DNA from 3 places in the Paenibacillus sp. MY03 genome. Region 2 is predicted to be linked to each of the others. Evidence: riboswitches for the same ligand, from Rfam matches in the RefSeq annotation. Region 2 holds a riboswitch; each other region holds the start of a gene.
The links. A riboswitch is a leader RNA that binds a small molecule or an ion and turns the genes downstream of it on or off. The one in region 2 is predicted to bind cyclic di-GMP.

Region 1: another riboswitch for cyclic di-GMP. It lies ahead of B1748_RS30005 (transglutaminase-like domain-containing protein); the one in region 2 lies ahead of B1748_RS36440 (response regulator transcription factor).
Region 3: another riboswitch for cyclic di-GMP. It lies ahead of B1748_RS34225 (pyridoxal phosphate-dependent decarboxylase family protein); the one in region 2 lies ahead of B1748_RS36440 (response regulator transcription factor).

What each region holds. Positions count from the first base shown of each region.
Region 1 is NZ_MXQD01000053.1:414-9,448, forward strand. Features, by position in the region: gene B1748_RS30000 (stalk domain-containing protein) at 1-703, shown strand, start outside; cyclic di-GMP riboswitch class I at 1,231-1,317, shown strand; cyclic di-GMP riboswitch class I at 1,436-1,516, shown strand; gene B1748_RS30005 (transglutaminase-like domain-containing protein) at 1,531-2,334, shown strand; gene B1748_RS30010 (ABC transporter permease) at 2,583-3,545, shown strand; gene B1748_RS30015 (carbohydrate ABC transporter permease) at 3,571-4,443, shown strand; gene B1748_RS30020 (extracellular solute-binding protein) at 4,529-6,151, shown strand; gene B1748_RS30025 (helix-turn-helix domain-containing protein) at 6,197-8,518, shown strand; gene B1748_RS30030 (TolB family protein) at 8,638-9,035, shown strand, end outside.
Region 2 is NZ_MXQD01000018.1:1,212-13,119, reverse strand. Features, by position in the region: gene B1748_RS17365 (hypothetical protein) at 1-3,106, shown strand, start outside; partial or broken gene B1748_RS37550 (ThuA domain-containing protein) at 3,120-3,238, shown strand; gene B1748_RS17360 (sugar phosphate isomerase/epimerase family protein) at 3,460-4,200, shown strand; gene B1748_RS17355 (Gfo/Idh/MocA family protein) at 4,203-5,258, shown strand; gene B1748_RS17350 (glycoside hydrolase family 65 protein) at 5,515-7,431, shown strand; cyclic di-GMP riboswitch class I at 8,052-8,137, shown strand; gene B1748_RS36440 (response regulator transcription factor) at 8,206-8,925, shown strand; gene B1748_RS17340 (hypothetical protein) at 9,408-9,962, shown strand; gene B1748_RS17335 (hypothetical protein) at 10,098-10,508, shown strand; gene B1748_RS17330 (nucleotidyltransferase domain-containing protein) at 11,364-11,908, shown strand, end outside.
Region 3 is NZ_MXQD01000074.1:23,169-35,076, forward strand. Features, by position in the region: gene B1748_RS34215 (glycoside hydrolase family 88/105 protein) at 1-705, opposite strand, end outside; gene B1748_RS34220 (methyl-accepting chemotaxis protein) at 880-2,604, opposite strand; gene B1748_RS34225 (pyridoxal phosphate-dependent decarboxylase family protein) at 2,585-4,267, opposite strand; cyclic di-GMP riboswitch class I at 4,360-4,446, opposite strand; gene B1748_RS34230 (sulfatase family protein) at 4,880-6,286, opposite strand; gene B1748_RS34235 (carbohydrate ABC transporter permease) at 6,303-7,133, opposite strand; gene B1748_RS34240 (carbohydrate ABC transporter permease) at 7,130-8,080, opposite strand; gene B1748_RS34245 (ABC transporter substrate-binding protein) at 8,106-9,416, opposite strand; gene B1748_RS34250 (response regulator transcription factor) at 9,699-10,436, shown strand; gene B1748_RS34255 (sensor histidine kinase) at 10,447-11,908, shown strand, end outside.

The DNA.
Region 1 (9,035 bases), on a different contig from region 2:
CACGGCAGCGGAGCTTGCCGATCTCAAGAAGAAGCTGCTTGCGGCGAGCGGCGGCAAGCCAAGCCAGACGACGCAGACGCTGACCATGAAGGTCAAGGAAGCGACGCTGATCTTTAATGGCAAGGCGAAGGCGCTGCCGGAGGGTCAATCCCTATTTATCCTCAATGGATCGATCTACGTGCCGTTGCGCTTTCTGGCAGAGTCGCTCGGCACCAAGATTGACTGGGATCCTGCGACAAGAACGGTCAGTGGACAGTCGAAGGCGTACCAGGCGGAGCATGGCGAATCGAACAATGGCGGAAAACCCGGAGATGGCAATTCCGGCACGGGCGGCGGCGCTCCCGGAGCGGGCAACGGCGGCGGAGGGGGCGCGCCTGGCGGAGGAACGCCGGCGAACCAGACGTATGCACAGATTACTTCGGGTGCGGAATCCAAACTGTACGCTTTGCGTTCGAGCTGCGAATCTACGCTGACGGGAATCGTGCTGAGCTATACGGATACGAGCGAAGCGGGCAAAAAGAAGCTAAAGTCAGATATTCAAGCGGCGGTAGCGACTTGTACGGGCAACTTCGAGACCATCATTGCCGACACCTCGGCGGCGCTGACGGCGGGCGGGCATAGCACGGCTATCCTTGCCGAATATCGAACCAAGTTCGAAGAAGAGCTAGAAGCAGGCCGCAAGCTTGCGGAATCCATGTTATAGGATACAAAAGAGAAGAGGCTCCCGGGCTTGCAGCCCGGGAGCCTCTCTTGCTGTGTCTGGACTATGTAACCGTTCGGTACTGCTGCGGAGCCGATCGATTCTGCGTCTGACAGGGCATGTATGGGAACTGGGATTGATCAGAATTTAGAAAAGATCCGCTTGCGGCTGTTCTTCCTGACTTTGTACCAGTAATGGCCGTTCTCGTCGCGAAAAATTCTAATACCGATTAGCTTGAGCGGTGTCGTTAATTCGGTGAACATTATATATCCGGACATATCCATCACCTCGCTTACATACTCTCCTAATAATATCAAACTTTTTACCTATTTACTAGGAAAATATGCTTATTCATATGGGCTAAAACTACTAATTTCTAGTTTTGCGAGAAGCTTGTGTTCTCTCAGGCGACAATGTTGTTCAATCGGTTTGACGAGCGTTGAAGGCCAGCATCGAACCAAGCGTCCATTTGTCAGAAAAAAGGGTTGCAACTCTAGCAAATTGTGGTAACATGGAACTATAAAAGCGAGACACGATAACGGCAAACTTGGCGAAAGCCAGGGACGCAAAGCTACAGGGTCTTCCAATCCATGGATTGATGACAGCCAGCTACCGAATGATTGGGCTTTTTTTGTTGTTTATAGGACTTTATCGCACGGCAATAGGTCTTTATTGAACACCTTATTGCGTGTCAAAAAGTTCGGTTTTCAGCTCCGAGACTACCTCTAAAGCTTCACACGATAATGGCAAACCTGTCGAAAGGCAGGGACGCAAAGCTATAGGGCCTTCTAAACAGATGGCAGCCTGGCCACCGAAAGGAGTTTTTTGTTATGCGTAAATTCATTATGATGGTTGTATCGGTATTCGTGCTGTTTACATCGGTACAAGCTGTATCGGCCGCTGATGCAGGTGCTGCTTGGCTGGACACGTCGGCATTGGCGCAAGGCATTGTCAAGGTAACCTATGACGTAAAGCCGAAGGTCAAGATGAAAGTCATGATCGCGAAGGGCAAAGAAAACTATACGTATAGTCTGGCTACAGGCCGCGTAACGGAGACTCTCCCGCTGCAGCTCGGCAATGGCGATTACAAGATCATGCTTCTGGAGAACATCTCGGGCACCTCGTATAAAGCGGTTAAGCAACAAGCGGTTAAGTTGAACCTCAAGGATGAGAAGGTCGTGTACCTTAATTCCGTTCAAAATGTAAGCTGGACAAGCACTAGCCAAGCCATTGCGAAAGCGAAGGAGCTGGCCAAGGGCAAAACGACGGACGAAGAAAAAGCGAAAGCCGTATACAACTACATCATCGCAAATATCGCGTATGACAAGGTTCTGGCGGACACCGTCACTTCCGACTACCTGCCGAGCATCGACAAGACGCTTGCTTCGAAGAAGGCGATCTGCTACGGATACGCTTCGACATACGCGGCAATGCTGAGAAGCCTTGATATTCCGACCAAGCTGGTCATGGGCGATTCCGATTATGTAGACGTCTACCACGCATGGAACGAGGTTTATCTGAACGGCAAGTGGGTCATCGTGGATACGACAGTGGACGCAGGCATTAAGCAAAGCAACAAAGCGACCGTATTTGCAAAGGACGCAACCAAGTATACGAAAACCAAACAGTACTAATATATAGGTTCATAAGAAGAAGGAGACTCGCGAAGCGGGTCTCTTTTTTTGCGTTTAAGCCGGATTCGGAGCGTAATAAGGGGCAAATCGCGAAAAGGGTGTAGCATCTCAAAAAAAGCGTGTGCTCCAAAAAAGGATATGGCGTAGCGCCGTAAAAAGTGGTGATTTCAATAGCGGGCGATGCCGTGCTAGTTTAAGGGTGCAGGTTAGCCAATAACCATTTAAACCGAAAGGAGACTCGCATGAAAATGAATATACCGCAACCGACGGGACTGCCTGCCGAAGCCGGAATGCCCGCTAGAAAAAAATCGTCATTTTGGAAGCAAGTTTCACGAAATCGCTTTCTTTATATGTTGCTTGTGCCGGTGGCCATTTATCTGCTCGTGTTTAAATACGCTCCCATGTTCGGCGAGATTATCGCGTTCAAAAATTATCGTCTGGCCGATGGCATTTGGAACAGCCCCTGGGTTGGCTTCGAGCAGTTCGAGAAGCTGTTTGCGAGCCGGGAGTTCTATGTCGTGCTTAAAAACACGCTTTTGTTGAACTTGTATCACCTTCTATTCGCGTTTCCCGTGCCGATTCTGCTGGCCATCCTGTTAAACGAGGTCCGCGTGGAATGGTACAAGAGGACATTGCAAAATTTGCTGTATATTCCCCATTTCATTTCTTGGGTCGTGCTGGGCAGCATCGTGATCGCGTTACTGTCGCCGTCCACGGGGTTCGTCAACTATTTGCTAAAGGGCTTCGGGCTGGAGCCGATCTACTTTATGGCCGACAAGCTTTGGTGGCCCGTCAGCTTTATCGTCTCCGGTATATGGAAGGAAGCCGGCTTCGGCACGATCCTGTATTTGGCCGCCATGGCTTCCATCGATCCGACGTTGTACGAGGCTGCAAGAATGGACGGGGCAAGCAAGCTGCGGCAAACCTGGCATGTAACGCTCCCCGGCATTCGCAGCACGATCGCGATTCTGCTCATTTTGCAAGTAGGCAAAATGATGGATGTCGGCTTCGAGCAGGTGTATGCGCTTCGCAATGACGCGGTGACAAGCGTGGCGGAGGTCATCAGCACCTTTGTGTATACGAGAGGCCTGGTGAATTTGCAGTACAGCTATACGACGGCTCTCGGACTGTTCCAATCGCTGATTGCCTTGATTTTGGTCGTATCGGTTAACCGGATCATCAAGGCGATGGGAGAGAGGGGCCTATGGTGAGAAGGACGACAGGAGGTAATCGGACATGAATGAAAGAAGTTCCTCGCCAGCCTGGTTTCGATGGCTCAACTATATTTTCCTTGCGTTATGCGCTTATGCGACTTTGTTTCCCTTTATCAATATTATCGCGACGTCCTTTAGCAGCAGCAGGGCGATCAACGCGGGCGAAGTGTTTATGTGGCCGATCGAATTTAATCTCGACGCCTACAACAATTTGATTCGGGACGGTCAACTGATCGTCGCCATGAAGAACACGGTAATCATTACGCTGGTAGGCACCGCGCTTAATATGCTGTTTACGATTATGGCGGCTTACCCGCTGTCCAAGGCAAGGCTCAAGGGCCGGAATGTCATGCTGATGGCGATTTTGTTCACGATGCTGTTTAGCGGCGGGCTCATCCCGAACTTCCTGCTCGTCAATACGCTTGGTCTTGTCAACTCCTATTGGTCATTATGGCTCCCCGCGCTTATTAGTGCCTACAACATGTTTGTTATGAAATCGTTCCTGGAGGGGTTGCCGGAGGAGCTGGAGGAATCCGCGGCTATCGACGGAGCGAGCGAGTTTACGATTCTGTGGCGAATTATTCTGCCGTTGTCGAAGCCGGTCATCGCGGCTCTAACGCTGTTCTATGCGGTCGGCTGGTGGAACTCCTATATGAACGTGCTGATCTATATCCGAAGCACGGATAAATTGTCGCTTATGGTAAAGCTGTACCAAATGATCGATCTGGTCAGCACGGAGCTGCTGCGCGGGGAAGGCGTCCTCCAAGCGGTCATAACGCCGGAGAGCATCCGGGCGGCGGCGGTCGTGTTTGCCATCGTGCCGATCCTGTGCGTCTATCCGTTCCTGCAGAAACATTTTATCAAGGGCGTTCTGCTGGGGTCGATCAAAGGTTAACGGCTCCGGCGTTCTCAAAAGATGTCAAATGCGCTCTCGCGGCGCGTTCTGATATAATTTAAAAACAGTTAACAGGAGGTCAAGTATGGATCAAAAAGGGAAGCAATACTTAAAGGGCAGATTGCTGCTGATTCTCGTCGTTATGGTGATGGTCGTCGTATCCGCTTGTTCGAACGGCGCAAACGGTTCGGGCAACAAAGGAAACGGCAATAAGGCCGGTCAGGAAAGCCAGGCGCCTTCAGACAATGGAGGGGCGGAGAAGGACCCGTATGAAGGTCTGCCTAAAAAGATCAGCATTTCCACCTTTGATCGGGGTCAGGTATCCAGCGACGAAGGCACGTATGAGGATAACCGTTGGGTCAAGTGGATTCGCGAGCAATCCGGCATCGACGTATCGATCGTGCCCGTGCCGCGCAATCAGGCGCAGGACGCGCTTAACGTGTTGTTTGCGTCCGGCGGAGCTCCCGATCTGGTGTGGGAGTATGACCGCGCGTATATCGGCAAGCTGGTAACGCAAGGCGTCATTCAACCTATTGGAGAATATATCGAGAAGTACAGCACGTCGTACAAAAAATATTTGGAAGAACATCCCGAGTTGCTCCCTTACTTGACGTTCGACGGCGAGATCTATGCCGTATCCACGGAACGTCCGTTGTTCGCGGTTGCCAATCACGGCGTCTGGATTCGGCAGGATTGGCTGGATGAGCTGAAGCTCGATCAGCCGACAACCGTCGAGGAGTTGATCGCGGTCGCCAAGGCGTTCAAGGAACGATATCCGGACAGCACGCCGATCGTAGGCCATACCACGAGCGATATCTACTCGGCCATCTATGGCGCCATGAACTTCCAATGGTACCTGGAGGACGGCAAGATGCAATACGGAGCTACGCTGGACCGGTTCGCCGATGTGATCGGGCTGGAGAAGCAGCTTTATGAGTTGGGGCTTGTAGACAAGGAGTATCTGACCGATAGCAACAATCAGCGCGCCAGCCAGCTCTGGACGACAGGCAAAGCGGGCATTTACCTCGGGCAATGGGGAAGAGGCTCGAACGATATTATGATCAAGGATATGCTGTCCAACGTGCCGACGGCGAATCCGGTGCCGCTGGAGATGGTCGCTTCCCAGTATGGCAAGTACGGCGCTTATCAAGAAGCTCCGCCTAATATTTTCGTAGCTTTCAATAAAGATATGAAAAATCCGAAAGCGGCGATCGAATATTTGGACTGGCTGATCGACGGAGGCTGGTACCCGCTTGTCAATGGCGAGGAAGGCGTCCATTATGAAAAGGTTAACGACGTTCCGAAGCAGCTTGACAGCGATAAGTTTAACAAAGAAGTGCTGTACGCCGGCGAATACGCGGTCGTCAGAGATCAGGTGACCAAAGCCGAGGATCTGCTTGCGCTTGCTCCCGACGACGAGCAGTCCCAGCGTATCGCCAAGCTGAACATGACATCGCTCGAGATCGCCATGAAAAACGAGTTCCGCAGGGACATCCCGTATCAGCCAAGCTTCGACAAGATTAACGAGATCCGTTCGACGCTGGATACGTTTATCCGGGAGACGCGCGCAACCGCCGTAACCCAAGGGTCGAAATATACGGGGCAGTGGGCGCTCGAGGAGATCCGCAAGGAATGGGAGCGACTGGGCGGCAAGGAAGCGGATGAGCTTGCGCAGAAGTGGTACGAAGAGAACAAGGCAAGCTTCTAAAATGACGGAAGTCTGAATGAGGTTGACTTATAAGGGGGAACAGGCATGAACGTGACCAAAAATCGGAGGCTTGTGAAAGCGATCGGCGTTTTGTCCATCGTCCTGTTCCTCCTTGTATCGACTTCATTCTTTTTCACTTATTCGGTATTCAATAAACAATTGAAACGGCAACTGGTCGATACGAATATGGAGCTGCTCGGCCAAGTCGACCATAAGCTCGAGCTGACGCTTAAGCATATTGACAAGTCGACGATTCAGTTGCTCAAGAACGATGAGGTCATCCGTTTCTTTGACAAGGATCTGGATGAGCAGGCAAGCCAAAATAATGCGTTTCGCATTTCCAACTTGATCGCGAACGCGATCAACAGCATGGATAATATTTTCACAATCGACTTGTATTCCTATGGAAAACAACGGCTTGTCACGGGGAATGTGCTGACGGAGGAGGAGCTGTCGAACGACTTTCGCTGGATTACCGGGTTCGAGCAATTTGACGGTTTCTACGAATGGATGTCGACTCGCAAGGTGCTCATCAACCGTTCCAGCTATCCCGTTTACCGCGACGTCGTGACGCTGGTGCGCACCTATCCGCTTATCCATTCGCCGGGGGCGAGAAGAGGGGCCGTTGCGGTTAACGTCAAGGAGGATGCGTTGTACGGCCTGATTCGGAATACGGCCGATGCCGATGGCGGGCAGACCTTCGTGGTCGACCGGGAAGGCGTCGTGGTGCTTCATTCGGACCATAATAAGGTAGGCAAGGACATCAGCGAGTTTTCCTATATAAGCCGTATGCTGAAATCCGAGGGGGACACGGGTCATTTCACAGCCGATGTGGAACAGACGCAGTCCTCCGTCTTCTATGTCAAAGACGATTATACGGGCTGGTATATCGTCCGCTCCGTGCCGGAGTCGCAGTTTACCCGTCCGCTCATCCTGTTCCGCAACGTATTGTTCCTGCTCGCGGTTGTCTTGTTCGTTGTCGCCACGGTATCGGCAGCAGTGATCGGCCGCTGGACGTTCAAGCCGATGAATCGGTTCGTCCAGGCGATGCGGCAGCAATTGTCGGCTCCCGCCAAGTCGGGAGGCCGCAAGTACAACGACGAATTCCATTATTTCGAATCGACGGTGCAGCATATTCTGGAGGACAGGGAGCAGTTGCACAAGCAAGTTGTGGAAAGCAAGCCGCTGGTCAAGTGGCAGTTAATGACGGAGCTGCTGTCGGGCGGACCGAAAAACTTGTCGGCGATTCAGCCTTATATGGATACGCTGAATATCCGCCTCCATGCGCAGCGCTTCGTCGTGATGAGCATCGAGTTCGACAACAAGGGGCAGATTGCTTCCGCGCGCGACTTGAAGCTGTATGCCTACGCGCTTTGCAACGTGGCCGAGGAGCTGATGAACGCGGAAGGCCAAGGCATCGCTTGCGAGCTCGACAAAGGCAAATGCGTGGTCATTATGAGCTTCGGCGACGACGAGGATCGGGAACGGCATGCCATCCGGGCCGTGGCCGTGGCGGATATGTTAAAGGAGTTCGTCCAGGAATATCTTGGACGGACGATCAGCATCGGAATCGGGGATGCTGTGGAGATGCTCGAGGAGGTACCGGCATCCTACAAGCAATCGTTGGAAGCGCTCCGGTATAAGCTGGTCATGGGCGGCAACTCCATTATAACGAGAGAAGATATACCGGCGGACCCGTCGCCCCAATTCTACAAGCTGTTCGCCATGACCGACGGAATCGTCGCTTCGGTAAAGCTGCCGGACGCCGACAAGATGCGCGGGCAGGTTCGCAAGTGGTTCGAATCGTTTGCGGAGCAGGGCGTCCCGCCGGAATTGATTATGCAGCTTGTCGTGCAGTGCCTGATGAAGACCGCGACCGCCGCGGCCGAAATCGGCGTCGATACGGAAGGCATTTTCCCGGAGCAATATTTGGTCGAAATGCTGAATCAGTACGAGCGGCTGGAGCAACTGGAGAAATTTACGGTTGGCGCGCTGGACAGCTTTATCGAACGAATTCGCGAGAAACGGGGCAGCAGGGAACGCAACGATACGATCGATAAAGCCAAACAGTACATTCAGGAGCATTATATGCGCAGCGACATGTCGCTCAATTTGCTTGCCGGCGAATTTCATCTTAGTATCTCGCATTTGAGCAAGCTGTTTAAGGAACAGATGGAGTGCAATTTTATCGATTATTTAATGGAGGTTCGCATGAATCAGGCCAAAGAGCTGCTGGCCGGCACGGAAGACAAGATCCGCGACATCGCGGAGCAAGTCGGATACTCCAACGTCAACAGCTTTGTGCGGATCTTTAAGAAAATGACGGGGCTGACGCCGACGGAATTCAGGGAACGGTCCAAGGGCTGACGCGGAAGAAAAAAGAGAGGTGGCCTGCGGGCTGGCGTAGACGGGGAACCGGAATGGACTTAAGGTTGGCGCGGCAGCCTTCGGGCTGTTAGTTGCACGGAAAGGGGCAGGATATCGAAATGTTCACGCTGCGCGAAACGATAGATGCCGCCACGGGCGTTAGCATACGATCCATAGGGGCAAGCGGTGTCGACACCGGCCACCAATATTTCACGGCCATGTCCTGGATGTCGGACAGCCGGCATATCGTGGTTTGCACGGATATCGACGGGGACAAGATGGGCGTTTTCGTCAAAGCGGATACGACGGATGGCTCGGGAGAAATCATCGTCGATCGGCTGGAATGGGGCAGGGGCCTCGTATCCGACGGCGATCGGTTCTATTATTATATCGGTCCGGACATCTACGAGAGGGATCTGGTTTCCGGCCGGAGCCGCATCGTTTGCCGCCTGGATCCGGCGGCGGTCGTATATGGCCCACTGTCGATTACGAAAGATGGCAGTACGATGGGCATTTA
Region 2 (11,908 bases):
GGGCACACGGTATAGTGACATTGTATCATTCTTGACAGATAGAACTGCGCAAGTACATGACATGGATCCCTACAACAGGCCATCGCATTACAGCAATAACAGCAGAGATAATTTTTTGAGTTCGGGCAGTGATATTACAGCATTCAATCTGTATAATTTGCCTCGCGAAGCCTACCAAACGCGAATTGACAGTTTGCCGAACAATACTCCGGCAATCATAACGGAAACAGGATTGCTCGATTCAATCTATGACCACGAGGATACCGAAGAAAATCTCGACTATATCACAAGAAGATGGAATGACTCTGTCTTGCCGCAGGGATGGAGCGGCATGGTTTATTACAATGGATTAGGAGATTACAAATACGTTCATCCAGGATTGTCTAAAGGGGAGTTTGTGTACCGACCCGATATGATTCTGGGAATGAAAAACCTTTATGACGATCTTGCTGTGAATTATAACAAGATTACCGATGTAAGCTTTGATTTATCGCTTATAAATCGTAGACCATATCATTTGGAAAACGTGACTCTGGAATTCGAAACACCCGAAGGAACGCGAATCCCTGTTGTACTTGGTGACATGGATCCGGGCGAACGGCTAACCACGGGAACAATTAATACCGGGATTGCGGGAGCGGTGACGTTGTATGCAGACTATACGACTCATGGTGGACTTGGAGGTTCAGGAGCGGAGGCGACATTCTTTTTTGATACTTCTGCCAATTTGACGGACAGCCTTACAATTGAAGATTTTGAACAGTTGAACGATTGGACGATTGGTACAACCAACTCTGCGTTCTACGGATTCGATACAAACAATGGGATTGCAAGAATGTACTTTGAAGAAGTGGACAACCACAGAGATATATTGAGTTACTCCCGCAATAATATGAATGTTAATATAAGCGGGTATCAATATCTCTCGCTGGAGGCTCGCATCCCGGAGGGAGCGCATCTTGTACTTGAAACCTGGATAGACGGTATCTACAAGAGGCAGACGAACTATTACAGCGGCAACGGCTCCGGCGAGTTTGAACAGTTATACTTTAAAGTGAATGGAGATATGTTGGAAAAAGTTGTTTTAAGTATCGGTGAGCCAACAAATGATATAGGAGGCACTGACGAGGAACTGGTGGAGGTATTCTTCAAATCGCTTTCGGCAAATAATGGAGGTGAATTGAAGCAACTAATTCACAGTTTCGACGATGTGGATGACTGGGATGTGTCCTCCAATGATACGGCTTCTTCGGGGTTTGTGTCCAATGAAGGTGTTGCCGAGATGTACTATTTGGACCGTGCATCCAATCGAGACGTGTTAAGCTACTCATTGGATGTAAATCAATCTATTCAATCGTACAAATATCTGGCCCTTGATGTGAGGATCGATCCTAATGCGTTCCTTAGGGTGGATGTTATCGTGGATGGCAAGTCGTATATTTTGGAGAATACAAGAAGTTACAGCGACACCTCTGCTGTGAAGCCGTTCGAGACCCGATATTATGATATTAGCAATCTGGGCGAAACGTTGCAACAAGTGAAATTAAATGTATCGGAACCAACGGGAAATATTGGTGGAGTTAATGGGGATAGAGTAAGCGTGTGGTTCAAAGAGCTTGCTGTTCTTATGAGCAGGGAAGCTGATAATCTCCACTATGAGGATTTCCTAATGATGGACGATTGGAGTATTGGTGCGGGCACAATGCCGATACATGGTCTGGAAACTGGCAGCGAAGGGACTAGAATGTGGTACTCATCAACTGAAGATAGAGACATCTTGTATTATTCCAAGTATGAAGAGCTGGATATTTCGGATCATCCTTATGTTGCGTTGGATATGAAAATTCCTTCAGGGAGCAATGTCACAGTTGAAATGATGATTGATGGAGCCATACAGCGGTACGATGACTATTATCAAGGTGACTCCAGCGACAATTACGAAAGGCGTGTATATAAGGTTACTGGAGATGAACTACAGATGGTGCGATTAAGTATCGGAGAGCCTCCGATCCCCTCCGATGATGACATTGGAACAATTAGAAATGTGTATTTCAAACAAATTCAGGCAATGAAATTTTTGGATCAAAATGAATTGGATGACTTTTCAAACACTCGAAAATGGAAGCTTCAAAACAAAAGCAGTGTTGTTCAGGGGCTGACAAGCTCGAATGGAATTACTGAAATGTGGTATGAGGAGACTGCGGGCAGGGACATTGTTGTTTACGATTATGACGTAAACAAATGGATTGATGGCAACGAAGTATTGTCCCTGGATGTAAAGCTTATGGAAGACACTACTGTGACGGTGGAAGCGGTAATAGATGGAACCTTTAGAAGGCTGGATAATTACTACACAGGCAACGGAAGCGGGGATTTCGAGACGCGTTATTATCCGATTGGAGGAATCGTGCTCGAGAAGGTTCGAGTTTCAATCAGCGAGCCTGCTGATCAGATTGGAGGCACGGTTGGGGCGAGAAGAAGTGTGTTTTTTGACCAGATGAAGCTTGAAACCAAGTTGCCTCAGATGCGGAATTTGCTTGCATATCGTACCTTTGAAAGCACGGCGGCGGGATCTTCCCCTGAGATGTGGACTGATAACTCGGTATCGGGACAGTGGAAAGTAGTCGAAAATACGACTTCGCAACCATTGAATCGTTCGGATGAAATCAATATGCTTGCCCAGGAGCTTGAGGTGCCTGGTGTGAAAAGTATACTGACAACGGGCAGCAAGGCATTGGACGACTTTATAATGAAGGCGGATGTTGTGCCGGGTGGAAATGGAAACGGGTCAAGACAAGGAATTGCGGTTCGATATATTGATGATCAAAATTACTATGAAATTGTGTTTGAGGACAATGCTATTCATTTTTATAAGAATGTAGGCGGAGTAGAGACGCTTCTATGGAGCAATTCTTACGCGTTCGATGTTGGAGTGAGGTATCAGCTTGGTGTTCGGGCCAGAGGAAACACGTTCGAAGTGTATGTGAACGGGCACAAACAAGGTTCCACTATTATGGAGAATGCATTGAAATATGGTGCGAATGGCTTTGTGACACTTGGTACTAGCGCGCTATTCGACAACTACGTCGTAGAGGAATTCTATTAATAATGTTCGGGATGACGTCGTTGTCGAGCGAGTACATCAGATTGTGATGGACGGCATGGGGCTGATCGTACTGCATTCAGGACATTTCTTGGGATTATCAAGAAGTTTATGGATACCGGCTGTGATCTGAAGCGGATGAGTAGGAACGGCTGGCGTACTGAATAATTAAAATATCCTTCAAACGAAGCTGACTGCTGGAATCCGGGTCGGCTTCGTCTCAACTGCCATTCACTCGTTTGTTCATACTTCCACTCCAAGATTACTACTGTCTGAGCTAGTCGTAATGTTTAGAATGGGAGTCATCTATTTAGTTATAATTTTACCTTTAACTTATAAGAGAGGCTGATTATTCGATGCAGATTGGTGTCGCAGATTACGGGATGAATGTTTGGGATGGTGGCAGCTATGATTTTCTGGAACGATGCACGGATTTGAAAAAGATTGGATATGAAGGGGTAGAGAGACTGACGGTGTTCAGCGCTGATGAGGCGATTGCTAAGTCTTCGCGCATACGCAAGTTGGGAATGGATTTTTCTACTGTACGCGGACCGAGTGTAGAACTGTCTGTACAGTGGACAGCGGGGCTAGGAAGGGGATATGTGTGGCTGCACGGTGTTGAGCAACGCGATTTTGATGCCTTCTGCAGGCAGGCTAATCGATTTGCTGATATATGTCATTCCTGGGGAGTTCGTGTTGCGTTGCACAACCATATGGGAACGCTAGTGGAAACACAGGAGCAGCTTGAGCTTTTTCTGGCGCGTTGTCCGGATTGTCAACTTGTGTTCGATACGGCTCACCTGGCGGCGATGGGCGGTGACGCTCAGGAGATTGCCAGAAAATATGCACATCGACTGCAGGTGATCCATGTGAAAGACTGGAATTTGGTGGATCCGCAAGCTACGCGATGGGAGGAAACTGGTTATTTTTGCGGTCTGGGCAAAGGCAATATTGGACTGGACAACCTGGAAGTATTGAAAGCTGCTGCGGCTTCAGGGTATGACGGTTGGGTTTATGTGGAGCATGATACGCATTTGCAGGAGCCGTTGCTGGATCTGAAGGAAAGTCGGGAATATCTTGCGAAGGGGGGATTTTGAAGGTGGAAAAGCAGTCGTTGCCTATCAAAATTGGTATTGTGGGGTTAGGGCGCGCCGGCTGGGGAATGCATGTCGAGGAGCTAAGGAACAGTCAACATTTGTTTCGAATCGTCGCGGGCTGCGATCCGATAGCCGAAAGAAGAGAACGTCTATATCAAGAATTTGGCAGCAATGTGTATGACTCGGTTGAGCAACTCGTCGCAGACCCGGATGTGGAATTGGTGGATATTGCTTCCCGTTCAAACGATCATTACGCTCACGGTGTTATGGCACTTCAGGCGGGTAAAGATATATTGCTGGAAAAACCTATGACGAAAACACTGGCTGAAGCAGAGAAATTGGCGGAAACGGCAGAACGTCTGGGACGCAAGTTGTATGTCCGGCATAACCGCAGATTTGACTCGGATTTCTTGCATGTGCGGGAAATCATCGATAGTGGATTACTCGGCGACATCTTCCTTATCAAATTATATCGTCATCAATTTCAGCGCCGCAATGACTGGCAAACACTGAAGGTGTTCGGTGGAGGGCAGCTTCTCAACTGGGGGCCGCATATTATCGACCATGCGCTGCAACTCATGCAGTCGCCGTCACGGTTGGCATGGAGCCGGCTTGATACGATTCAGGCGGCTGGCGATGCAGAGGATCATGTGATGCTGATTTTGGAGGGAGACAACGGTCGGGTTATTGAAATTGAAATCAGCGGTGGCATGCCGCTGCCAGCACCTTGGTACCAAGTATATGGCACAAGAGGAACGCTTGCCTTAACCGATTCGGTGATCAGCTTGAAGTATCTTGACAGGTCTTTTGCTCTGCCCGAATTAAAAGCCGACTCAGGCACGCCGGAACAACACTTCGGAAAGACGGGAACGTTTAACGCGGCTGAGGTGGAATGGATCGAGGAACGAATTCCCGTCAAAGCGGCTGAAACTGACTTCTGGCAAGAGTTGTATGCCAGCATTCGCCGAAATCAGGTATTTTCGGTTACGACTACGGAGGCGTTGCAGGTCGTGCGAATGATTGCCGAGGCGAAGCATGGTACCGCGTATGATTCGTGAAGCGAACAAGATTTTACTTGATGTGATCAAAAAAGAAAGCGGTGCGTAGACATATTTTGTTGCTGGAGAGGAGTTTTAAGATAAGTTTAAACGGGAGGAAGCATGGTGCGAATAGCGATATGGCAACTTGCGGTCCGCGGTTCTAGCTTGTTGGCGTGGAGCTGTATATGAAGGCTTGCGGACGAGAAACGACGTACATGGCGATCTCGGGTGTGACGTTGGAATGGCGAGAATAATACAGGAGGCGGATACAAGGGTGAAGATATTTGATTACAATAATGATGATTTTTGGACGGTCCGACTTAGAGGGGACGAGTGGGGGGAATCTTACATCCCTCCTTATACGGGAAACGGTGCGATTGGTGTGCGGTTTGGGCCATTGGTCGCTTCGGTTGTTCCGGGAGATGCACCGGGGACAGTTACAAGATACACATTCGATGGCGGTGAACAACGTTACGTGCCAGACTGGAATCGAATTGGTTTGACCGTCGGCGGCGTAAGTCTCGTTCCGGGAAACGGTACGGAAGGCTTGACACAAACGTTGGATATGCGCACGGGAGAAGCGTTTCTAGAAGGTGATTGGGTTTACAAGGAAGGACGTTCGGTGCAATTACGAATAAGAATGATCATTCCGAGAAGTTACGAGTACGCATCGATTCTGACCGTGGAAGTGGAAGGGTTGTCAGAAGTGGCTAAAGTAACTTTCGGACTTGACGGTTCGAACGTCACTGGAATCTACGCGGCGGAATACAGACGGTCAGGTAATCGGCTGTCTGGTGATTATCGCACCCCGAACGATGGGAACCGCATCGTTCAAGCTCTTGCATGGGAAATGGAAGACTTATCACCCGTCGGATACGAGACTGACTCGGAGTCTGCTCAACTGACGGCGTTCTCGCAGGGTGATCAGTTCTCTTTGCGTATCTATCATACAGTTAGAAGCGATTACGAGACGGAAGATCCGGCTATTGGAGCAGCGCAGCTTCTCAATGAATTGACCGGTATAGGCGTCGCAACGATTATGAAGAGCAATAGGGAAGAATGGCGACGGCTATGGTCTTCTGGTCTTGCCTTTACTGATGACGATCCGAATAGAACGAAGTTGGTTCTTGCTGCGCAATTCCATTTGTTGTGTAGTTTGAGCGAGCAGCCGTTTCCTTTCGGAACGCTGGGCGTCGCAGGAAACGGTTGGGGAGGCAGTCAATTATGGGATGCGGATTTATGGGTTTTTCGCGCAATTCTTCCCCTGTGGCCTCATTTAGCAAAACCGATAGTGGAATACAGACTTTCGACGTTAGAAAATGCTAGAATACACGCCGCTGATAATGGGTATCGCGGAGCGTGGTATCCTTGGGCGGCTAAGCCGGATGGTACTCCGAATTACCGACCCGAATACCGTGAAGAGATCCATAACAATGTCTGGATCGCACTATCCGCGTGGGAATACGCAAACTTCACCGACGATAAAGATTTTCTGGTGAAGGCTTGGCCTATGATTCGCGATATCGCGGATTTTTTCGTTTCCCGCGGCGAATGGGGAGATGATGGAGACTTTCATCTGTGCAACGTGCTCGGTCCAAACGAAGCAGTGGCGGAGTTCGGGCACCGCTTTTGCGATGATAATCATACTACGAATTTTGGAGCTACTAAAGTGTGGCAGGCGGCGGATGAATGCGCTCGGCGGCTAGGCAAAGTGCCTAATCCGGAATGGAACGAGTCGGCGGAGCGAATTTATTTAACGAATGCGGGGCTGGACGGAATCGTTCCCGAATACACGGGATACGCGGGCGAAGGCATTAAGCAGGCGGATTTCATCTTGAGTCTCTACCCGTTGGGTTTGGAAATGGGCAAACGGGAAGCGTTCGCCAACATAAGCTATTATCACGATAAAATTATGGCTTACGGACCTTTGATGAATGCACAGATCGAGAGTTGTCTGTTCATGCTATACGGTGACAAGGAGCTTGGACTCGAACATTTGTTCCGGGAATTCGGGAAGTACGTTCGTGGACCGCACTTTATTCCTTTCGAGGGACGAACGAACAACGTAGCGTATCTGCTTACTGGAATCGGCGGATTGCTTCAGGCACTTCTTTATGGCTACTACGGGAATTCCGCAAAACACGCGAAGGATTTTCCGACGATCGGAAAGGAAGGGGAGAACAACGGTTAGCCCGTGCATCGCGATCGTAGGTATTCTGAATATGGATATCGTATTGACGATAGATCACATGCTCCGGTAGGGCGAAAAAAGATAATAGAATTTCCAAATTTCAAGAAGTGTCATTTGGATTTTACGATCTTAATGGAAACATACATGAATTACGGAACATACATGAATTACGGAACGACTACTCGTCTGGTATTACAAACCATGAATAGCTGAAATCTAATAATAACAGCTTGTGGATGTGTCGTAGCCTTCGGGTTACTCGGTCAGAGTTTTGAAGAAGCGGAGTCACGCGGCGCGCTGACATTCGTCGTGACTTGGTTAGTCCAAGGCATTTCGAGGAATTGGATTCAGACAGACAACCCCGATAACCTGACTGCGTCGCGGCCGACTCCTCGTCAGGTTATCGGAAGCACTGTGGTCATTGCCAAAACTTGTATGGCTATTCTGTCAGGAGGGACGACAAACTTAAAATTCGTTTTCAGTACTGGGCCTGATGCGGAGTTGACTATGAGTTTGATGAAGCAATCGGGATCGATCTAACCGGGAATGTGATCGGCTACTGTGGTGGAATTTCGTTGAAGATGTTCCTTATACGAACCCTTTCTTGACCGACAATTACATATGGATAATGGCAAAACTGTCGAAAAGCAGCGACGCAAAGCCACGGGTCTTCTCACTATTTATGTGATGACAGCGGGTTACCCAATTGCCAAGCACGGCCTATATGGGTCGTGTTTTTTTTATTTGTTTATTTGGGAAACAGAGGAGAGTAATATGGTATTGGAAGCAAATATACAACGAGAATGTCCGATGATTTCCAAGAACAGCAATGAGAATATAAATGTTGTGTTAGTGGACCGAGATTTGGAATGGTGTTGCCGTTTTGCTAATTTACTCGAAACAGAGAGAGATATTCATCTCATAAATACTTCAGCTACAAAAGAAGAGGCAGTGCGAGCAAGTTTACAGCTAGACGTAGACGTAGTAGTGGTGAATGCAACACTCCAGTCGTCTGGACGCGATGGATTAGATGCAACAAAAGACATTCTCGCCGAAAGGGATGTTCCCGTCATTGCCGTTGCTTCCAGCGCAGACCCTGAAGTGATCGTCGAAGCAATTACAGTCGGGGCAGTGAACTTCATAAGCAAAGCCGATATTCAGGACATTATCATGGCGATTCGCGAAGCATATCGACATCGTCCATCTCTACACCCCAAAGCATCGAGGGTGCTCCGCGAGGAGTTTATCCGGTTGAAGCGCCAGGAATTTTGGTGTAAGTTGACTGCGACTGAGAAAGAAGTGCTGCAATTAATCGCTTGGGGTTACTCGCAGTCCAAGTTGATTCAGTTGATGGGTATTTCGCCTAATACAATGAAGACGCCCATTCGTCATATTAGTAGAAAGCTCGGCACGAAATCAATCAAAGAAGCAGCAGTTAAGGCGAGGCGGGTTGGACTCGAGAAACACATGGATAATAAGGAAAATGATGCATAGTGATGAATTTCGATCTGGTTCGACAAAATTCTAAAGCTTAGGGTGACTAAAAAATCATCCTGCCGGATCATAACGAAAATTAATAAAACTAGGAATAAGGAGGGATTGAAATAGAAAAAATGCCCACTGTGGTTAGGAGGGATATGTGGCAAAAGTAACTAAAAGATGAAGCATGGGATAGTTGTCTGTCAGGTGGAGAACGGGGGGACAAGCCCAGTGGTTCCTAATACACAATGCTTAAGTACATGCTATTGTACATAATAATTTTATTTATAAATTTGATAATGACAAGTGCAATAACTAATTAAATGAATATGAAAGAATTCAATAGACACCATATTCACGCATCGGGGTATTCACCCTCGGTCCGGCAGGAGATTTTGGCAGGGAAGCTGAATCAGCCGGACACATCCGACTATGTCGGACGTCGTGAATATACGAAACGTTATCGGAAATCCCCTAAATCAAATTTGGAGAACTTTATGAAGATAATCTATAAGATCTATTATGAGGAAGAGTTGAAGGCAGCAAATCTACTTCAATTAGAAAACGAGCATAATCAAATTTATGGTGAGTTTAATATTGTTTTTGGAAATCAATATTACCTTCCGTATCCAACAGAAGAAACAATAGGGAAGAATCCAGAGATCTTTTCAGAACTATTACTTACACATTTCGATCAACTGAATTTAGTCTGTATATCTTTAGATGAACAAGTTACAAATTATGTGGCTATTCGATACATTGAAAGTCCATGGGTATGGCTTGAATACAAAAGAGTAAATGATAGAGTATTTGTTTCAGAGATTTTTCATGAAGATGGTGGCCCCAATAGTTATGTTTCATTTGAAGAAGAATATTTTCAAAGATCTAAAAAAGAAAAAATTGCATGTATTCCATTGAATGAATTATTAGTTGAGGTCACTCGAAAAACTAACAGCTTTATTGAAGAACTCCAAAAGATTAATCCATTATTATCTGAAAGCAAAGCAATTAAATCATTTTTGAGTAACACAAGAAGAGGGGACATCCCATAACACCATATTCACTCATAGGGCATTCACCCTTAGTCCCAGTAGCGACTTCAGGAAGCTATTGCTGTGGACACACCCGACTTTGTCGGACGTCGTGAATATACGAAACGTTAGACGAAAATCCTTAAGGAGTGAAACATGAATAGAAAAAAACTTTATATTTCTTTGTCCTTATCTCTGTTCTTGGTCCTGTATATTTGGTTTTACATTTGGATACTTGCAAGTGTGAAAGATACGCTAAAGACAATTTATTTACATCCTGATCAAGATGCTCAAATCGAAGGGAAATACGTTGAACCTGAGCTAATGAATAAGTTTTTTAGACAAGGAATATATCCTTCTAGTTCAAATGATAAAATCAAATTTTCATTAAGTACTGGTAAAGCGCTGCACTTCTTTTTTATTGGAAAGGTATGGATTACATATAAATATGAAGGCATTGACAGTAGTTCAAATGAATCGAAATATGGATCTCATGCTCCAATAACATTAACCGTCAAATATTCAAAAGGGGTATGGAAGATAATTGATAAATATGAAAGACCGTAATGAATTTTGAATATAAGGCAAGAAGTCAGGTACTTCATCTAACACCATATTCACGCTTCGGGGCATACGCCCCTCGGTCCGGCAGAAGTAATTGGCAGTGAATTGAATCAACCGGATACATCCATCTCCCTAAGATAAGAGCTATCTAAGATGAATGTCGTTAATACCTGAACGTTATAAGAAATTGGCGAAGAACTTTTAGTTCAAGGAAAGGAGGCTACTCTTATCATTTTTAAGCTTCGATATTAGAAAATTCTTAAGGGACAAAGTTTAAACATAATAATTTTAGTTTTATCAAGTATTGCAGTCTTATATATGCTTTTTTTTCTTGTACCATATGCGGATTCGCAAGGATTCTTTAGCGAGAATGACACACCTAATGCTTCAGAAATTATAGCATATCTTCCTCGATATCTTCCGGCAGCAATTTGTATCGCATTTTCTAGTAAATTTATTAGCAAGTCTACCTTTTTAAAAAGTCTTAATTATCCATTATTAATTGCAAATATTTTTATTGGATTTTGTCTTGGTTTAATAATAATAGGTGGTGCGATTTTGTGGTTGATGATACCCTCAAGTTTGATTCCGATAATTGCAATACCAATTAGTTTTATTTGGGGATTAAAAAAGGATATTCAATTTCTAAAAAAGAATAAGATTACTAAAGTTAATATGTAGGAATATTCAAGGATACCTACTACTTCTTATAACACTATATTCACGCATTGGGTGTTCGCCCTCGGTCCCAGAAGCGACTTCAGAGAAGCAGTTGCTGTGGACACACTCGACTTCGTCGAGCGTCGTGAATATAAGAAACGTTAGCCGAAAGAAGTTCTTAGTTTAGGAGGAGCCTATATGATATTAGAAAAAGTTATAAATGGAATTGAAATACAAAGTGAATATAAGGATTTTGTTGATAAGTATATAAGTAATATACTTACCGAATTTAAAGGTAAGATTCATAGCATTTATATGTGTGGCTCGATTCCAAAAGGAACTGCTAAACCTTTTAAGTCAGATGCAGACTTTACTATTGTATGTGTAAATCCCAAAGATATTGATTACGAAAGATTGTCAAATATTAAAGACAGGCTTATGGAAGAATATCCAGTAGTAACTAAGATTGATACGATAATTTGCTCGATTGACGATGTATTAAGTAAACCAAATGAGTGGGGTTTTTGGATTAAGATAATTTGTGTTTGCATATATGGTCATGACGTTGGTGAAAAAGTACCACCGATAATTATTTCTCCAGAGTTCATTATAGACTTAAATACAGAGACCAAGGAGGAGGTAGACCGAATACATAGTTTACTTTCTAATGTTAGTGATAGCACAATGAAATCTAGATATATTAAAGGTTACTCTAAGAGATTAATTCGTGCATTATACTCTTT
Region 3 (11,908 bases), on a different contig from region 2:
TCCATCCATCAGCCGCCGGTAACGCTCGCGCAGCTCTGCCTCGATCGGCACAAGCTGCTCGATCTCCTTGACAATCATAGGTACGCCGACCGCGATCCAGGCGTTAGCCCGCGTCCACCGTGCCGCGGACATATGATCTCCTGCCGCGCAATTCCAGCCATGGAACAACACGCCCGTCTCCGCGTCCTCCAACAGACGCAGATGCAGCAATACCTGCCGCTGTGCCTCTTCCGCATGGGCCTTGTCGCCAATAAGCGTCGCCGTGCGCGCTAGGAACAAGACCGCCATAAAAACAGTGTCCGCCCATACCTGCTCGGGAAAATTCGCGTTTTCCGTCACGGTATGCTCGAATGCCTGTTCACGCGTACGCGGCGCCTTCTCCACGATCCATTTTGCCACGCGCGCCGCCTCTTCCTTCAGCCATTCCTCCCCTGTCCGCTTATACAGAACCGGAAAAATCGCGTAAGGAGCCACCGCGTTAATGACGGGCTCCGGCGCAGCCTGATCCCTGTTGCGATTCACCCATTCCAGCAAATACGAACGGACCTCCGCCTCATCCGTCTTTTCCCCATATTCGAGAAGCGCGATGACGCCGACGCCGGGTACCCAGTCCCACTTGTCGATATCCATCCCCCAGTTGCCGGAATGATCCTTTTTCATGTGCCCCCATACTTTGCCTGCTATCGCTTTCAAGTTCTCCATCATCTATTCACGCCTTTCGTATGCTGATGCCACTATCCTAACATTCGATGCAGGCATGCGCTTGGGGCGACATCCCGAAAAGGTGGGGAATCGTCCGGAAATGCCAATAAAGACGGCAACCGAGGCGGCTGCCGTCTTCTCTCATGGCGTACGTATACGATTGATTAGACCAAACTTCTACAGCTTAAACGGCTTAACGGATTCGTTCAGATCCACCGATAACGCCGTCAACTGCTGGATCGCAGCCGAAATTTCCTGCATTGACGCGCTTTGCTGCTCCGCCGAAGCCGCCACCTCTTGCGTGCCTGCCGCCTGCTCCTGCGTAATGCCGCCAATCTGCTGCATGGCTCCGGTAATGTCCGTAAAGGCGTTCTCTACCTTCTCCAGCGAGCCGGACATCTCGTTCGTATGGGCGGTGAATTGCGATACGCCCGAATAGATGTGCTTGAAGTTCTCGTGCGTGCCGTTAATCCAAGTATGGCCAAGCTCGACCGCTTTGGTCCCTTCTTCGATGCTTTGCTTCACGAGATGGCTGTTCGCTTGCGTGCTGGAGATCAATTCGTTGACCGACTGCGCCGCTTGCGCGGACTGCGTCGCCAGCTTCTTCACTTCATCGGCAACGACCGCGAATCCGCGGCCTAGCTCGCCGACCCGCGCCGCTTCGATGGACGCGTTTAGCGCGAGCAGGTTCGTCTGCGTCGAGATCTCCGTAATGATGCCGATAATCTCGCCGATTTCGCTGGAGCGTGTCTCGAGCGCATCAGCCGCATGCTGCGATTGCAGCATGGCATGCTTGATCTCTTCCATCTGGCGGAGAGTACGGTCAACGAGCTCTTGTCCTTGTTCGGACTGGGAATGCACTTCCGTGGCAATCCCTTGGATATCCCTCATGCCGGCCGACACGTTCTTAATATCCGCGTCGATACTGTGGATGCCCGTCTGGCTGCCCGTTACGCTGTGCACGATATCCGTGATGCCTTGCGACATCCGGTCCGTCGATGCGGCAACTTGTTGCGCGCTCTGAGTGGATTCATCCACGGACTGGCGCAAATGTTTGCTTGTGTCCGCAATTAGCGTTGACGATGCAATGACCTGCTGGATCAGCATCTTCAGGCTGTTAATCATAACCCCGAAGGCGACCCCTAACTTGCCGATCTCGTCCTTGCTGTCGATCGAGAACTGGCTCTGCATGTCGCCGGCCGCCACTCGTTCGGCAGCCGTCATCAGCCTGCGCAGCGGGTTCGTAATGATCCGGCTGATCAAGACGGCAATCGCGCTGCCGACTACGAGCACGATGACGGAGATGATGACCGTCGTCAGGTTAGAGCTGGCAGCTGTCTCGGGCACGACTGAAGCGGACAAGTCGATGCCGAGAATGCCATACGCGCCGCCCGTATTGTCCGTGAGCGGCATGAAGATGGATTTATGCGTACCGTATTCGTCCTCGTAGATCGGGCTGATCTTCGTTTGATTCTCGGCAATCGCCTCACGCATCTCTTCCGTAAATGGATACGGCGTACCATAATCGTCGGGAACGCCCGACAGGATCAGAATCCGTTCCACGCCCTGCGAGTTCGACAAAATATAGACGTTCTCCAAATGATGCTCCGCCTGAAGCTTCTCCAGCGTTTCTTTAATTACGGAATAACGGGGATCATCCGCGCTGGCAAGCTCGACATCGCTTCCCGGTATTGCCGTGAGCGCGTTGTAGACAATCTTGATATCCGTCTGCAGCCGCATGTCGAACTGCTCCAGCAGCTTCTCCGACAGATTGCGCTGCGACAGGTAGCCGGAGACGGCGAACGCCGCGCAGGTAACGATTAGCAGGCTCAGAATGCTGATTGCGATTTTGACCGAGAGATGTTCTCTATACCAATTGAAATTAAACAAGGATTTTCTCATGCTCTTTCTCCTTCATGGCTAACCTTTCATAGGCCGCATACGTTTCCGTGATCTTTTGCTTCAAGAAATCGACGATGGCAGCTACGTCCGATGTTTGCGTGTAAGGCGAGATGACGAACAGCTTGGACGCATATAACGCGACGTCGCCGTTGCGTTCCGCCGTCGGTACGTATAGATGTTTTTTCGTATCGCCGAAAAACATCTTCTCGCGGTCCCTGCCGAGAATCTCGAACAGCATCTCGTTGAGCCGGTTCTCGCGTTCGATCTCCCGCTTGGTCCGCAATCCCTCGCACTCTGCCGCGTAACCGTTTTTGCGGTCGGTATAGAGGCGGAACAAAGTAATCAAGCCGGGGTTATTCGGGTTGACGATGACCGCCTCCGGCACATCCGCGGAAAGCGTCTTGCGGAAGGCGATGTTGACTTCGACGAACTGGGCAAGCAGCTTCCGGTAGCCTTCGGCTCCGAAAGCCAGCAAGGCGCTCAAGATGCTGATGGAGCTGCCCATTCTGGAGCATTCCAGCGTGTAGCTCGTATGGTAGTCGCCGTAGCCGCGATGCCCTACATACGGAGTCTCGTCCGGCTCCAGATCGACCAGCTTCAAATCGGAGGCCTGTTTGACCAGAAACAAGCTGGTCGAGTATGGCGTCTGGCCAAGTTTCTGAAAGTCGAAGCAGAGCGAATCCGCCAAGCGCAAGTGCTGCATCCGCTCTCGGATCGCCGCAAGCGCGGCCAACGTCTCCTCTTCGAATTGCAGCGGGTTGCCCGCAAAGTCGTAGTCGTTAAAGAACGCGAAGAATCCGCCAAGCGCCGAATCCGCATGAATATGCGGCCTTCGCATGCCGTACTTTGCCGTCAGCGCCTCCGACGCGGCGGCAATCTCTTCGATGTTATCGATGCCCATGGCATCCGTCGTGGCCGTCGTCGCCACGATGTAGACCGGAACGCCGCCGCGAAGGATGACTTGCTCCATCTTCGCTTCGAGATCCCCCACGTCCATGGAACTGTCCTCGCGCGTGCGTACTTTAATAAGGTTGTTCGTGCCGAGTCCTGTCGCTTCCATCGACTTAAACAAGCTGTAGTGCGCCGCCTCGGAGCAAAAAGCAAACAAATTGTGAGGCACGCCTGCCTTCTTAATGGAAGCATCATGTTTGTTGACGGCGATGCGCAGCCCCGTAAAGATCGCTCCTTGACCGCCCCAAGTCGTATAACCGCCGCTCTCCGACGGATTGCAACCGATTAGATCCGACATCATTGCGACAACTCTAACCTCGGCCTCCGCGCCGGCAGGGCCGTATACATCCCACAGGTTATTGCCGTTTACCATAAACGCGGTTAACATGCCAAGGATGCCCGGCGTGCTCGCCATTGGCAAAATATTGGTCAAAAAATATTTGGTATGATACGGATGTCCATGCAGCAGCTTAAGCAGTTCGTCATTTACCTGGTCCAGCGGACGGCCGCCGTCCGGGATGCGGCTTGACGCCGTCAGCTCGCGATAGAAATGCTGCCCCCTCTCTTTTGTTCCTTTCAAATTAACGGCTTCGGGATCCTTTAACGCATCCACTCCTTCCACGATCTGCTTGACCAGCTCTATGAAATAATCTCTTTGCTGCAGGTTGCCGTCGTCGCTGGGAAATAAGGCACGAATATTCAAGTTCTCCATTCTCTCTACCTCTCTCCAATGTTTTTCTCTATGTTTTCTATAGGCAAAAAGAGGCATGCCTCTATGTGACCATAGGCATGCCTCCGTTAAAACTGTGCAACTGGCTGACATTTCCCCGTGAGAAGTAGTCCCTATAGCTTTGCGTCTCGCGCCTTTCGACGGATTTGCAGGTATATAGTTGTACAATGTGCCCAAATAATTTAGTAAACTTTGACAATGAATAGGAACATTCTACTACTAAACCGATCGGATATCAATAGTAGAAACTAGAGGATATTGTTAATTCCATTAAGAAATCATCAAATTGTCACATTCCTCCTGTTCGGTCAATGATTTCCCCAATATCCGAATCGTACATACTTGTCCCAGATAGATGCTGGCGGACTGCCGGCTGGAGCACGCAAGGAAGCTGGTCGGTTTGTGCGATTTTTCGTACACAGGAGGTCTTGGAAATCTATAAAGAGGTTCTATATCTGGGTAAGACGAAAGTGAATCCCATTCGCCACTATACTCTGCCAAGGGTAATATAGGATAGCAAAAAAACCTTTACCGTGTGCATTGGTTACCTTGCCATGCACGCGATAAAGGTTCTATTGATTTATGCAGCGACTATTAGTTCCACCCTACCGGACCGTCCCCCTGCTTCGCGAGGCGTTGGCCTGACGGCAGCGGCGCGGCGGGCTCGATATGCGGCAGCGTCTCGCCGGCCTCCGCCATGCGGCGGAGCAGCGCATCCCGCAGCCGGTCCGCCACGCCGCGGTGCGATTCTAACCCCGCCAGGTTGTTCAGCTCGTAGGGATCCGCGTATAAATCGTAGAGTTCCGTCTCCAGATAACGCCCCGCTCCCTCGTCGCGTTGCGGATGAGCCTGCGGAGCGGTGACTGCGTATTTCCAGCGATGCGTGCGGATGGCGCGCCCCACCTGGGATTCGCTGATCTGCACGAACACTTCGCTCGGCCAGTTCGCCACCCCTCCCCCTCTCAGCAGCGGCATGACCGAGCGGCCTTGCATATGCGCAGGCACGCCGAGGCCGCATGCGTCAAGCAGCGTCGGCGGCAAGTCGACGAGGCTGACAAGCTCGGGGATGCGCCCGCCTCGGGAGAACGGGCCGCCTCCGATTGCGGCCGGCACCCGGATCGAGCTGTCGTGGCAGGAGCGCTTGTATTCGTTGTTGCGCGTCTTGAAGTGCGAGCCGTGATCAGAGGTAAACACGATGATCGTCTCTTCCTCCAACGACAGGCTGCGCAAGGCGTCCATAACGCGGCCAAGCGCCTCGTCGAGCCGCTTCACCATCCCGTAATAGCCGGGCAAGTGCTGCGGTGCCGTGCCGACAAGGGATGCGAGGTCGGGCGGCGTCCATGCCGAAACGTATTTCCCGACCTCGGATTCCGGAGCCGGATAATCGTCCCTGTGATTTTGATGATGCGGCTCCAGGAAGGAGAGAAACAGGAAAAACGGATCGTTCTTATGCTTGTCGACATAGCGGATCGCCGCGTCCGCCAGAGCGTCTACCCGGTACCCCGGCAGCCTGACAGGTTGATTGCGTTCATCGTAAAGCAACGTCCGGTATGCATCGGACGTATGCTCCAAAGCATCGGCCGCAAGCCAGCTCTTGTAGCCGCCGCGCAGCTCTTCCGGTACCGGACTGTCTCGGGTAACGGCCAGATGCCACTTCCCGATATACCCCGTCTCATACCCCGCTTCGTTAAAATAATGCGCAAGAGTCGGCCATTCCGTGGACAGAGGTATTCCGTTCGTATAACAGCCGTTCGTCGTGGCGTATACCCCTGTCTGTAGACAAGCTCTCGCCGGTCCGCACACCGGTTGGGGAGTAAAGGCGTATTCCAAATGTGTCCCGCGAACCGCAAGTCGGTCGAAGTTGGGGGTCAAACCAAGCGGATTGCCGTGCACCCCGGTCGTGTCCCAGCGCTGCTGATCGGTAAAAAAGACGATTACGTTGGGTCGTCTTCCGGCAACGGCGCCTTCGCCTCGCCCATCATTGTCTATCTTTAATGACATAAAGGTTCCCTCCTCCTCAGCCCTTCAACCCGGTCGTGGCGATGCCTTCCACGAAATATTTTTGAGCCATAAAAAATACCGCGATGCAAGGCAAAATCGTAACGACCGACATCGCCATGACTTGATTCCAATTGACCGCTCCCTCGTTGTCGAGCACCATCCTCAGACCAAGCGCCACCGTATACTTCGAAACGCTGTTAATATAGATCAACGCCGTAAAGAACTCGTTCCACGTCCAGATGAACTGGAAGATGCATACCGAGACGAGCGCCGGGGCCGCTAGAGGAATCAGCACTCGTACCAGAATGCCGAACGAATTGCATCCGTCGATGACCGCGGCCTCGTCGAGATCGCGCGGAATGCCGCGCAGAAACTGTACGAGCAAAAACACGAAGAAGGCGTTAACCGCCAAAAGAGCGGGCACATAAAACGGCAAATACGTATTCAGCCAGTTGAATTCCTTGAACAGCAGATAACGTGGGATCATGATAACCGCATCCGGCAGCATCAGCGTCGAGATCATAAGCGTAAACAACAGACCTTTGCCTCGGAATTTAAAACGGGCGAAGCCATAAGCGACGAGCAGGCTGGAAGCAGCCGTGAGTACGACCACCGGAATAACCAACAGCAGCGTATTGCCGAAGAAGGTGCTGAAGTTCGTCCGCCCTACCCCCTGCCAGCCTCGAGCATAAGCATCCCACACAAATTCGCCGGGCCATAAGCTGATGCTGGAAAAAATATCGGCGTTCGGCTTGAACGAAGACGAGATCAGCCATAGCAACGGATACAAAAACAGGATTGAGAACACCGACAGGACGATAACCGTCCAAAGCTTGCGTCTCCTCACTTGCCGTCACCTCCGTCTTCGTAATGCGCCCAGCGGTTGGAGGTCTTGAACAGCACGAACGTGAAGACCAGAATGATCAGGAACAAGATCCAGGATTGCGCGGATGCGTATCCCATCTTAAAGAACTGGAAGGCGTTGTCGTACAGCATCATTCCGTACAGGTAGGTAGACTTCATGGGCCCGCCGTCCGTTATGACAAACGCCGCCGTAAACTGCTGGAAGGCATTGATCATCTGCATAATCAGATTAAACAGCACGATCGGCGTCAACAGGGGCAGCGTGACGGAGAAAAACGTTCTCGCGCGCGAAGCCCCGTCCACCTTGGATGCCTCGTAGAGCTCCGCCGGAACTTGCTTTAGACCTGCGAGGAACAGCACCATCGACGATCCGAACTCCCAGACGGGAAGCAGGGTAATTGTAAACAGAGCCAAGTTTGGATCTCCCAGCCAGTTCACAGGCGGCAAAGAGAAATACGAGAGCATCTCGTTCACGAGTCCTTCTCTCATGAACATGAACCGCCACAACACCGATACCGCGACGCTGCCGCCTAATATTGAAGGCAGATAATAGATGGTGCGATAGATGGAAATTCCTCGCATCTTGACGTTCAGCAGCATCGCCACCAGCAAAGCGACGATCAGCTTGAGCGGCACGGCGATGACTACGTATAGCAGCGTTACCCGCAGCGACTGCACGAATACAGGGTCTTTCGTAAAAATTTCAATATAGTTAGCGAGTCCGACAAACGATTGTTCGCGAACCATGTTATAGTCGGTAAACGAATAGATAAACGAGGCAACGAACGGAACGAGCGTGAGCACGATAAATCCGATCAGCCACGGACTGATGTATAAATATGCGACCAAGCTCCCGGGCTTCCGCTTCCTTCGCTTGCCCTCAGAGCCGGGAGTCTGTCCCCCCGCCGCCTGCGCCGATTGATGTGTCATAACCCTTCGTCCCTTCCTTTTCGCCTTACTTGATTAAGGCCAGCTTGTCCTTCAGACGCTCCGTCAGCTCGCTTGCCGCGGCATCCGGCGCAACCTTGCCGAAGGCAACCCGCTCCAAAATGTCTTGTGCAATCTGGTTAAGCTCCTGATTGCTGCTGAGCCCGTTTACCGGCTCGCCGGGATTCGAAAGCGCAAGATCCACCGCCTTGGCCACGGTCGGATCGATCAGCGATTCCTCTACCAGCTTGTCGGCGTTGGCCTTGACGACCGGCACGCTGAATACATCCTTCAGGACGAGCGAAGCTTCTTCCGACGTCAGCAGCCAGCTGGCGAATTTCGCGGCTTCCTCCGGATGCTTCGACTTCTTGTTAATCGCTAGCGGATTGCTCGGATTGACAAGCACGGCCGAAGTCTTGGCATTGCTCGGCACCGGGAACATGGCAACATCCACTTCAGGCGTGTACGTCTTTACTTTCGCGATCGTGGAGGCCAGCGTGAACATCATGCCGATGTTGCCGTTCTGCCATTGCAGGTTATCCGCCATATCCGGGTACAGACTGCTCTCCGCCACGGGCTGGATCACGCCGTCCGCGATCAGCTGCTGATAATAGGAAAAGGCTTTGGCAACGTCCTCTTCGGCGAAACCAACCGTTTTATCGTCTTGAATCCACTGATTGCCGGTGAGCTGATTTACGAACGGCTGCAGGAAGATCCGGTAATCGAACATGCCGAGCAAATAAGCGTTGGCGTCCTTCTCGTGCACCTGCTTGCCGATGGTATGAATCGTCTCCCAATCCCATACCGTGTCATGGGCAATGTCGAATCGGTCGAAAAACTCCTTGTTATATAACGTAATCATGCCATTGGCACCCATCGGAAGCCCGACAAGCTTGCCGTCGTATACCGCGTAGCTGTCCAGAAACTCCTTGTCGAACGCATCCAGATTGAGGTAATCCTTAAGCGTGTTCAAATCGAGCACCAGATCGCCTTTAACCGCGATTTCGTCGATCCAGTCTACGGAAAGCGGCGTCAAATCAGGCGCCGTTCCACCCGCAAATTGCGTGACCAGTTTCTGATAATAGCCTTCGAACCCGCCGTACTCCGGTTCGATGACCACGTTCGGATTGGCTTCGGTATAGATGTCGATCGCTTCCAGCAATGCTTTGTGGCGCACCTCGGAGCCCCACCACGAGAACCGCAGCGTAACCTTCTCGCCGTCCGTCTTTCCTTCCGGCGCCTTGCCGCCGCTCTCGTCCGACCCGCAGGCCGTCAACGCCGTCGCAAGCATGGCGACGAGCGGCAAAGCGACCGCTTTCCTCCAATTTCTATTTTTCATTCTCTATTCCCCCTCGCCCATTATGATTACGCTTTTACTATATCGCTATTATGCCATTGAAAACAGGCACGCAAGATGACGAATGGTATCCCTTTTTGCTCCATTTGGGACAAAAGGTATCCGAAATTGACATGTCGTCCATATCGGAGAACAGTTGACAACATGGAAGGATATTCCTAGCACGCCACTAAGGGTGCGTCTGTACAAACGGAAACATTTCATTTATGCTGTTAACCATGAAATCGTTTGCAATTATTCCGCGGATGAAAGGATCGGATCGCAATGAAATACAAGCTGTTGCTTGCGGACGACGAAGCCGAAATTCGCAACGGATTGTCGCAATACTTTCCTTGGAACGAGGTCGGCTTCGAGCTGATAGGACAATGCGGGGACGGCAAGGAGGCTTTGGAATTCATAGCAAATCACGAGGTAGACGCGCTGCTGTGCGACATCCGCATGCCGATTATGTCGGGGCTGGACGTCGCCCGCACGCTGCATGAGGCCAAGAGCCGTGTCAAGGTTCTGTTCCTGAGCGGCTACAAGGATTTCGAATACGCCAAGCAGGCGATCGTATACGATGTCAAAAGCTATATCGTCAAACCGACCAAATACCAGGAGCTGTTCGAGGTATTTACCTCGCTCAAGATGGAGCTCGACGAGGAGCGCGGCGCGGGCGGCGCGGACGCCTCCTTTAACGAGAAGGTCGTCAGAACCATTCGCGATTACGTCGCCGCGAATTATGCGCGGGCAACGCTTGAGGACGCGGCAAGCCTGGTCCATATGAACCCGCATTACGTCAGCAAATACTTTAAGGAAAAGACGGGCGAAAACTTCTCCGATTACGTGGTGTCGGTTCGGATGAACAAGGCGGCGGAGTTGCTGAAGGACATTAGGTACAAAACTTATCAGGTGAGCGAGATGGTGGGCTACAGCTATGCCAAAAACTTCACGCGGACCTTCAAGCGTTACCACGGCATGAGTCCGCGCGAATTCCGCCAGCTGTCCGGGTTGAACGAGTAACGGGGCCGACATGAGAAAACGATTTTTCATCAAAAATATGCTGCTTTTCCTTATTCCTTTGCTTATTCCGACCATCGTGCTCGGAACGCTGTCGATCGTCATTACGAAGCAAAACCGGGAAGGAGAGACCGCGCGCGACAATCTGCAGCTGGTGCATCAAATCGATCGCAATATGGAGCTTGTTTTCCAAGATATCGAGACGCTCGGCATCAGCATGGGCACGCCCGAAGTGCTGTACCAGCTGGAAGAAATTTTGCGTACGCAATACGTAACGTTCGATAACCAGCGGCTCCTGGGAATGATGCGCAATCTGATCGACAGCCCGGCGAACGCCAAGCCGTTTATCCAATCCATCTACGTCCACGTGAACAACCCCTATAATCAGTTTCTCGCCAGCGGAACGGGACTCTCGACGCTCGATCGTTATCCCGACTCCGACTGGCTGGAGCGTTTTCGCGCCAGGGAAAACCCGGTCGGCATCCTGCTCGAGCAACGCCAAATTCAGCGTTACAGCTTCGAAGATCCGATTGCGGTAACCACGCTGTACAAGCCGCTGACCTCCCTGCTTACGGGAGGAGCCATCGGCGTCATCGCGGTTAATATCTATACAGACTACCTGGATCGATGGCTCCAATCGTTCGCGAGCATGGACGGTCAGCATCTGATCATTTTGGACGAAGCCGGGGGGATTCTGTTCCGGAATCAAACCTCGATCCTTCCCGATTCGGTGCAAGAAAAGCTGTCGTCGCTGTCGCCTGATACCAGGAGCTTCGACGTGGAGCTGGATAAACAAACGTTCGCCGGCACGCAGCTTATGTCCGGCATGCACGACGGTTGGCGCTATATTTCGCTAGTGCCCAAAGACGAGCTCAACCGAATATCGTTCCGACTGAGCCAGTCCACCGTTTATGTCGTCGCGCTTTCGTTCCTGCTTGGCTTGGCGCTGACTTACCTGCTGACCAGACGATCGCTTAGGCATATCCACCGCATGATCTCCATTATCAAATCGGCCGAGAAAGGACTCCCTTTGCCCGAAATCTCCAGTGCCGGCAAGGGCGAGGACGAATACGGCTATATTATTCAGACGATGACGCGCAACTTTATACAGTCCAACTATCTGGGCGTCCAGCTATCCGAGAAGAAGTTCAGACTTCAGGCGGCGGAGCTGCTCGCGCTGCAATCGCAAATCAACCCCCATTTCCTGTTCAACACGCTGGAGACGCTGAACTGGAAGGCGATGGCGTTGACCGGCAGGCCGAACGAAGTCAACGACATGCTGGAGCATCTGTCGGAGCTGTTGCGGTATACGCTGGACAAGCCGGGCCGGATCGTTCCGTTAATGAAGGAAATCGACTATACGAAACATTACGTCGCGATTCAGCAGATTAGATACGGCGATAAGTTCCGGTGCGTCTGGGCTTACGATCCCGACGATATTCAACCGTACAGCACCGTCAAGCTCGTCCTTCAGC